Regions from separate parts of the Metabacillus sp. YM-086 genome, predicted to be linked through region 1. Evidence: riboswitches for the same ligand, from Rfam matches in the RefSeq annotation. Region 1 holds a riboswitch; each other region holds the start of a gene.

What was found. A riboswitch is a leader RNA that binds a small molecule or an ion and turns the genes downstream of it on or off. The one in region 1 is predicted to bind cyclic di-GMP.
Region 2: it holds a riboswitch for cyclic di-GMP, as region 1 does, so the genes downstream of both, ACEWK1_RS09860 (amidase) here and ACEWK1_RS24955 (hypothetical protein) in region 1, are expected to answer to the same signal.
Region 3: it holds a riboswitch for cyclic di-GMP, as region 1 does, so the genes downstream of both, ACEWK1_RS06790 (nuclease-related domain-containing protein) here and ACEWK1_RS24955 (hypothetical protein) in region 1, are expected to answer to the same signal.
Region 4: it holds a riboswitch for cyclic di-GMP, as region 1 does, so the genes downstream of both, ACEWK1_RS20005 (DUF3892 domain-containing protein) here and ACEWK1_RS24955 (hypothetical protein) in region 1, are expected to answer to the same signal.

The regions. Positions count from the first base shown of each region.
Region 1 is NZ_JBLUOI010000102.1:1,212-3,417, reverse strand. Features, by position in the region: gene ACEWK1_RS24960 (helix-turn-helix transcriptional regulator) at 1-396, shown strand, start outside; cyclic di-GMP riboswitch class I at 915-999, shown strand; gene ACEWK1_RS24955 (hypothetical protein) at 1,065-1,385, shown strand.
Region 2 is NZ_JBLUOI010000017.1:20,769-22,974, reverse strand. Features, by position in the region: gene ACEWK1_RS09860 (amidase) at 9-899, opposite strand; cyclic di-GMP riboswitch class I at 941-1,030, opposite strand; gene ACEWK1_RS09855 (flagellar hook-basal body protein) at 1,233-2,066, shown strand; gene ACEWK1_RS09850 (flagellar hook-basal body protein) at 2,083-2,206, shown strand, end outside.
Region 3 is NZ_JBLUOI010000010.1:84,929-87,134, forward strand. Features, by position in the region: gene ACEWK1_RS06785 (hypothetical protein) at 1-35, opposite strand, end outside; gene ACEWK1_RS06790 (nuclease-related domain-containing protein) at 51-755, opposite strand; cyclic di-GMP riboswitch class I at 834-926, opposite strand; gene ACEWK1_RS06795 (hypothetical protein) at 1,132-1,356, opposite strand; partial or broken gene ACEWK1_RS06800 (PIN domain-containing protein) at 1,349-1,684, opposite strand; gene ACEWK1_RS06805 (hypothetical protein) at 1,700-2,206, opposite strand, start outside.
Region 4 is NZ_JBLUOI010000056.1:29,509-31,714, forward strand. Features, by position in the region: gene ACEWK1_RS20000 (DUF1801 domain-containing protein) at 1-13, opposite strand, end outside; gene ACEWK1_RS20005 (DUF3892 domain-containing protein) at 186-935, opposite strand; cyclic di-GMP riboswitch class I at 1,021-1,103, opposite strand; gene ACEWK1_RS20010 (nuclease-related domain-containing protein) at 1,226-2,071, opposite strand.

The DNA of each region.
Region 1 (2,206 bases):
ACTAGTTTATCCATATATCAATTAGGAATCTATGTTTTATTAGAAAACAGCCCTGATATTCAATTTATCAAAAAATTAATTAATAAATCAAAAACTATTCTTGCTGATATAGACTGTAAAATAATTCGCTCTAGAAACTTTTACTTAGAAGGCAAATTTTATAAAAACCTATTGAATGATACCAATAAAGCTCTTTCTCTATTTTACAATGCTTTGGATCTTTTGGAAAATGACTATGAAGGTCTTTTGAAAGCCGATATTCTTTATGAAATCTGTAGAATTAAGGCAATAGAAAGTGAGGCAATGACAGCACTTGAATTATACCACGGTCATTTAGAGAGTCAGTTTTTGTTCACTCACTTTCATGAGTTAACTTTACCTTCGTTTAAATTTTAAAATAGTAAAATTTATTCATGAGATATAAATGGATAAAGTAAAGGTTAGTCATCATATATGACTAGCCTATTTTAATCAGCCAAGACCCTATGGTTAATTGAACACAATTGTCCATTTTTATATAGAAAGACTCTACCGTAAAGATTGTCGATTAGAGTTGAGCCTTTCTACCTTACGGTTAATTGTGCTCCACCCCCTCATAGAACCGTGCTTGGCACTATTAATGCACACGGATCCTCTCAGTTATCATTCATCTCTTATCTAAATTCATAAATATATAATATATACTTTAATACTAGGTGAAGGCAGTGAGTACTTATTGAAAAATAGCTTGAACTTATTCCACGTAAAGGATTTTCTTTGACTTCTTCTATTGAGCTAATTAATAAATTCACGATTTTTATTCCGAATTCTGACACTTGGTAGATTATCTGTGATGCAATAATAGTAAATTAGAAATTATTTATTTGTAGATTTTTGTTGAAATATAGTATAAAAGTCTTTAAAATCCAATGTATGGTTGAAAAAGGCAAACTTGCCGAAAGGTAAGGACGCAAAGCCACGAGTCTAAAGTCTTATGACTATGACAGTCGGGTTGCCAAGATAAATAGCTTAAGCTTAATTGAATATCTATTGGTAACCCCTTTTTATTAAATGGAGGGGATATAATGAAACGTACTGAAATACAATTGGCAATAAAAAAATTCAATCAATTGTTAACTATTTACCCGGATAACAAAGATTCAACGTTTTACTTTTTGAATTTTTTAAAACAGTTTCTTAGAATTAAAAGTCCAAAATCCGAACTTTGTCTAGTTTCATTTATTACAATTTTAAAACACGAAAGACCTATTATTTTCTATGAGTTTCGTAAACGTGGAGAGTATGACAACGTTATTAACTTTATGATACATCTTACAGTAGTAGACTACGAAAAGGCAAAGAATGACATAAACAACATGTCAATAAATAGAACAAGTGTAAATTAAGTGCTTATCCTTTAATACTGAACCTTCGAGAATAAGCTATTGTTTCTTATAAAGGTCAAGATTAAAGCTTGTTAAGTTTATTCCTAAAAAAATAATAAGGATTATAGCCCTATTATTGTAAATACTAAATATATGTTGTTCAAAGCAAATTTTTCCCCCAGAAGGGAAAAAGGTTTAAGTTGAAAAGTGATGTTTCTATTTTTAAGTAAACTTTCCAAACTTGACTTTACTGTTTTGCAACTTGCCATATTATTATTTTTAATAACTAACAAAGTAGCAAAGAGTAAGTTATTTAATTCGATTGTCGACTAGTCCACTGTCCATCTCAAAATAAAATATGTTGAATATACTTTTAATGAGTATCATCTTCAATATTCATCGTAGTATGTCACCTTGGAAGAGTGACTTATTACAAACTTTTTTCTCCTTTAGGGCTATTATTCGAACGATGGGTAATAGCCTTTTTCTGTGTTTAGACAATATAAGATTAACTATTCAAAATTTATGAGTTGTATTTATCAGATTTGGTAAAAATAACTTCATAAATTGTTGAGGAGATTTTTACTATGGATAAACAATAACAGAATAAAATTGATGAATTACAGAAAATAGACTTACTTCATTCAAAAGAATGGTTAAACTATTGGCAAGATTACTCGTCATTTAGTCATTGGCAATTCTGGGTTGTTTTAGCATTATTAATTATCCCGTTAATTTTTCTTTTAATTTTTATAAATAAAAGAAAAGCCTTATTATTGTGTTTCTATGGTTATAACGTTCATGTTTTTTTACCTATGTTGATGTATTTGGTGCAAGCAAAG
Region 2 (2,206 bases), on a different contig from region 1:
CCAAATCCCTACTCCAACTCCATCCAACTACCAACATGATGCACAGCAAACCCACCAAAACTTGAATAATCCTGGTATTGATCTAAAACAAGTCCTAACTGATTATTCATTTCCGCCTGACCTTCTTCAAAAAACGTAAAAAATCCGTCACTACTACCAAGATTCATCGTTTCAACTGCGATCGTTACATCTTTATTAAGCAACACAGCCAGATCCATCTCATATTTCACTAATTCAATAATGCCATTCGGGCCAACGGCTTTGTCGCGGTAGGCCATAATGGTCACTTCATCTGTATTTTTCAACGCCCATTCGGCTAGGTTTCCTTTTCCGTGCTTGTTACGGAAATTCATTTCATCAAACCAAAACGGAATGTCAACAGCGAGGCTGATATCTAATGCTGATGCGGTATTAGCGGCAGCTAAAATGGCTCCCTGGTATTTCAGAACAGCAGCACCATAGTTTGTTGTCCATTGCTCTGTTAAATATGGCTCAATATCAAGGTGAATTCCGGCGAACTTCTCACCAGCAGCTGCCCCGTTTTGATATCCACTAACCCAATTTGAAAAGTTCAAAAATGCTTTATTGTTAACACCCCAATTTGGTGCTCCATCTAACGCGTAAACATCCATACCTAGCTTTGCAGCTTCACTAATAAAAGTGTGATAGTAGGCAACATCAATACTACGGTCAATCTGCAAAAACACATGTGATACTTGCTTTGCTTCTAAAAACTGCAATGTAGCTTCACGGTCATACACAATTTTACTCGTATCCCAGAGCCATGTTGAATAATCTGGGGCACCCTCAGCTTGTGCTTTATGATTCAAAGCTAGACCTCCTAGTTGAGATCCTAATAAGAATAGTAATGTCAGAAGTACAACCTTCATTTTCATCATTTGCCTCTCCTTTTCATAAGCCCCATGGCCCAAAAAAGGAGCCTGGCAGCTTGGCAGCCGTACAATGTTCTCCATTGGGTAGGCCCATAGCTTTGCGTCCTTGCTTTTCAACAAGTTTGCCTTTTTCAGATTTTTCTTAAGTATAAGGGCTTGTCCGGTAAAAAGATATAGGAGTGGTTTCCTATCATTATTTTTCCCCTAAAATATAACAGGTAATTTCTGAAAAAATGTAATGAGAAAACAGCAAATGTCCTTTATAATAAATGATAGGGAATTCTGTCGAAAAGAATTCATTTGTACGGTAACAACTATGTGACTAAGGTGGGTGTACAGATGTTAAGAGGTTTATATACAGCAACAGCGGGAATGCTTGCACAGCAAAGACGTACTGAAATGCTTTCAAATAATATGGCAAATGCCAATACAGCGGGTTATAAAGCGGATCAAGCAAGTGTCCGCGCATTTCCCGAAATGCTTTTAAATAGATTGGAAAATAAATCAGTACCAACAACAAATGGTTCAAGCTTTGGTCAAATCACACCAATTGGTTCGATTAACACAGGTGCTTATGTTCAAGAACTACAAAGTACTTTTTCACAAGGTGGTCTTAAAGAGACTGGATTGTACTCAGATGTAGCTCTTTTAGAAGAGATTATTCCCTTAAATGCAGAAACAAATGTAAAAGGTGCTTTGTTTTTTGCGGTTCAAAATCAAGCGGGAGAAGAGCGCTATACTCGTAATGGCCATTTCACACGGGATAATAACGGGATCCTTCTTTCTGGTGGGAATCCGGTTTTATCTACAACTGGGCAGCCAATCTCCATTCAGTCTAGTGAATTCCAGGTAACGCCTGATGGCGAAGTGATTGCGGATGGAGAGTTCGTAGCGCAAATTGATGTTCGTTTTGAAGCGGATGTTCGTAACCTTGTAAAAGAAGGTAATGGTTTATACCGCACATTTAATAATGAAGAACTGCCAACAGCCGTAAACAACGAAAACATTCAATATAATCTAAGACAAAATTACTTAGAAACTTCAACAGTAGATGTTGGGCGTACGTATACAGATATGATGACAGCGTACCGTTCGTTTGAAGCCAATCAAAAGGTATTGCAAGCTTATGATAAAAGTATGGACAAGGCCGCGAACGAAATCGGCCGCATATAATAGGGGGTACTAGTAAATGCTACGCTCAATGATAACAGCGACGAATACGATGAGTCAGCTTCAAAAGCAGCTTGATCAAATCGGCCACAATATGGCTAATATTGATACACAAAGCTATAAAAGAACAGAAACTTCTTTCT
Region 3 (2,206 bases), on a different contig from region 1:
ATAAATAAGCTACCTAATACTAGTTTCATTTTCATATCAATTCCTCCATATTAGCTCACAAGTTTTTTCACTGTTTCTAATTCAGCTTCTTTTATGTTGTATCTTGGTTTGTAGTTCGTTAGGAATTCATGTAGGTCATATGATGAAGTAAAAACTGGTGTTTTCTTTGTTTCTACATATACCTCTACTTGAGGGTTTGAGAAGAATACACTTCCTTCTACCCAAACTTTAATACCATTTTTTGATAAATGCTTTGATAAGATATGAACCTGACGTCTTACCTGTTTTACTGGATTTCTCATTTCCTTTGAGTACTCTCCGCCTTTGCGCCCTACCTTATGTTGAGTCCATGATCTGTCTTCTTCATTACCTGCAATGGTTCCATTATGATTTTTCACTTCAACAACAAAAACTCCATTTTTCCCAATAATGACATGATCAAGCTCAGCCCTTCCTTCCTCAGTAGAAAGCTGAACAGAACTATAGACCTCATAGCCTTCCGGGAGATTGGCCAGGATTTCTGTTGTACGCTCTTCTCCACTTATTCCAGCACGCAATGTTGAATATTTCCTCCAAAAGTAGGCACCAATCCAACCCGGTACAATAGGTAATAGATGAAAAATACCATTAAAGTGAAAGCCTTGGAAAAATGCAATGAAGTAAGCTATTGGTGGAATCCAAAACAGGATACCTAGGGTTAAATATGTGTTTGCCTTCTTTGATAAAGCATTGCTGCCTTTATGTATCGTTGCCATCTCTTCACTTCTCCTTTTTAAAATAAAAAAGACTACTAGACATATTTCGGCCAGTAGTCGTAACAATACAGTTCGTGTATCGGTAGCCCGACGATCATCATTCTAATTTAATAGAATATTAGACTCGTGGCTTTGCGTCCTACCCTTTCGGAAAGTTTGCCAAAAATAAAGCTATTCAATTATCGTCATTGAACCATTACTATTTTCATAATGAAAGTTATTTTATAGTTATTTAGTCATGTTGATTATAAGGTCTTTTTTAGTGTTTTTCCAGATAAATATCATTTTTTCCAAAAAAAGTTTTTACTATTATTTGACTGATAGCTTCTGACGTAAGAGCTCCTTTTCACTTGAAAGACTACTTCTACACCTATTCCTATATTTTTTTCATCCCTTTTAAAAGCCTAAATGTTATTTCACTATAAAATAATAATGAGATGGCAATTGTTGCACCAACAAAACAAAAGTAAACATCCATATGAATTGCCACGTACCCTAGTTCCAGAAATGACGCCATGTTTATGACGCTTAATAGAAATAACATGAAAGAAAATACGTACATTCCCATCGCACTTACACGTTCCATTTTTCTACTATGCAATTAACTCACTCCAATTTGATGAATATTGTGGTATTTTTATTTCCATTACCTTTAGTCCTGCTAATCTTGATGACGTTACGAAGTTTGTATCATCTGAAGCTACAATGATAGAAGAATTGCCATGTTCCATTTCATACGCATAATGCTCGATAATGCGATCATCATTTTCTTTTTTTGTCAGCTTAATCGTGAGACCCTTTTTAAATTGAATGATCTGTTCCTCAGTCATCGTAATTTCTCTTGCATTCCCTATGCTAACCATATAATCGAACAAATCACTTGCTCTTGCAGCAGCTGCCCTAATATTTCGGTCTTCATTTTTCTTTAATCCGTTCCATTCATCTCAAACAATAGGGCTTATGACTACTTTGTATTTTTTGATGATGTCACATAAATCATTGTTTAATTTCATAAATACATTTGAATCGATCGCAATTTCATAGTCATTTTCTTTACATCTGTCTAACTCTTTCAAAATAATTGTGTTTAATATGAGAGAATTGGCCAGCCGTCTTTTAGGTTTTAATGTTTTTTCTAAGCCTTCTAATTCTTTATTGTGAATATACAAGTCCGTTGTGACTGCTTTTTTCTTCCATATGAATTCTTTCTTCATTTCTTGTAATTCCTTTTCTTTAACTTCATTTAATGCTATTAACTGATCTTTCTTCGTTACGACCTTTTCTACTTCTCTTCTGAAGTATTCTTCCTTACTTGCTAGTTTTGTTAGTGCTTGATTTCGAAGGTGAATGGATAAAAGTGCTGTAACAAGGAGACTGTAAAACACGAAATGAAATGATGGAATAATTTCTAATGTTTCAGGTTGAAGTGATAAAACTCCAGCAGCAAATAA
Region 4 (2,206 bases), on a different contig from region 1:
TTGTATTGTTCATTTAGGTATACCCCATTTTAATTTTTCGGTAAGTAAAACGGCTAGAATTTCTCACTTTTGAATTTATAACAACACTTCTATTATATCAAGAAAATAGATAAAATACGGTTGGGATCGCTCTTTTCCTGTAGTAACATAAAAAACGAGACTAAAGAATTAGCCTCGCAATTGAACTATGAATTTAAATTATTAGTAGGATTTCCATCCGCATCAGTACGTACATAACCTCCACCCTCTTCTTCACTCAAGTGGACGGAAGTATTCCCATCTCCATCTCTCCAATAACCATCAATCCATACCCCATCACGCCAATGCCCCTCTACGTAATGAGGTTGAACATGGTGAGTTCCAGGCTGTTCTGATGTTTCTATTGAAGAAGCTGCTTCTGCCTGAGCCACATGAGGTTGGACTTGATGCACATTTGATGCTCCTTCTGTCCCTGCATTTGCTACATTTTGATGATCGTTAACTTGTTCAGCACCATCCGCTCCATCAACTAAATCGATCACCCCAACAGCAAGTGTCCCGATCGCCACTGTTTTTCCGATATCTCGAATTCCTTGCTTTACTTTTATGTCATCTCCTTCTTTAATTCCTTCATATGTAGATTTTCCACTATGATAGGTATTTTTTGCAGTTTGATAGACACCCTTTGCTGTTCTACCTATCGAATCCGCCATATCGTTTAATCCTTGATCCTTTTTATGTTTATCTTCTTGAATCAAACCTGTTGCCGTATTCCAAGCACCATCTGCAACTTGCCCAACCGTATCACCAGCAAATTCGGAAGCTTTTTTAACCCCACCTCCTACTTCTTTAATAAACTTACTACCTGTTACATCTCCAACAACATTAACTGCCCCACCAATCACAGTTCCTGTTGCTTTACCTGCGAATTTACCAACATCTCTTAAAAATCCCATTAAAGTGTTCCTCCTCTATCTTATAAAAGCGAAAAAAGACCCACCCAAATAGGTGGATCATACCGACGTATCATTCTCCATCTTTTTAGGCGACTCGGCCACCATAGCATTTGCTTTAGGCCCGTAGTTTTGCGTCCCTACTTTTCAATAGGTTTGCCATTATCTAATGATATATATGTTATAGGATAATTTTACTATATAATAGGCGGTTTTTAAATAAGAATTTGATAACATATGTTTGTAATAGAAATAGTTTAATAGAACTTAAATTTTTGTCTAAAAACAATCCTTTAACCTATGCTTTTTTGATGCTCAAAGCAATATATTTTCCCACCAAACTTCTTATTCGACAGACAAAATGACTGTACCTTCTCAGAGACAGGTTTATTACATATACAGCACTTTGCATGTTGGTTTTGAACTAGGCTCTTTTCATCTAAGTTACCTTTTTCTAGCTTTAACGATTGTACATGCTGCTCTCTAATTGAATGATCTATTATATTTGCTTCAACTATGGCTTTATAAATATAATCCATATCATGTTCGTTTAAAATAGGCTCTTTATTATGTATTTTAAGTACGGACACTTTCCTATGGATATAATCAGATAATTCAACATCATATACGATTAATTCATTAGAACCTATTTTTCTGAAATCTAAATCGTCGATTTTGAACGTGCACCGTTTTGTAAATGACACCATTGAAATAAATTGATTATGATACTTTTCATCAATTTGATTTTTAATCGCTTGAATATGACCATAGTTTTGAATAAATGGGTTCATCATTTTAAACTTTCCATTTACAGACCATGTTTTTCTTTCTTTACCACCATAAATCGTTCCTTGATAGTTCTTTGTTTCGATAACAAAGATTCCATAGGGTGTGATGACAATATGATCAATCTGAGAATAACCAGATTTAGCTTTTTCATTTTTTATCATAATATCAGTTAAATGCCTATATTCTTTAGGAAGCTGGGCTAACTGTATATCGATTTTGTATTCCCCAATCTCTCCTTTCCTAGCTGCGACCTTTTCATTGTGTTTGTTCTGTGAAGTTGTTGATTTAACTTCTGATTTTTGTTTGGTCTCTTGTTTATTCTTTTTAAATAAGTTTGATAAAAGTTTCATGCTTATCACCTCTGAACTAATCATTAATTTGTAAATGATGGAAAAAAATAGAGCTCAAGAGTTTTATCGTCTCTTGAGCTCTATTTTTAAGTAGTTCAATGTAAATAACATGTAATTCAGATTTTGAGGTTAAAT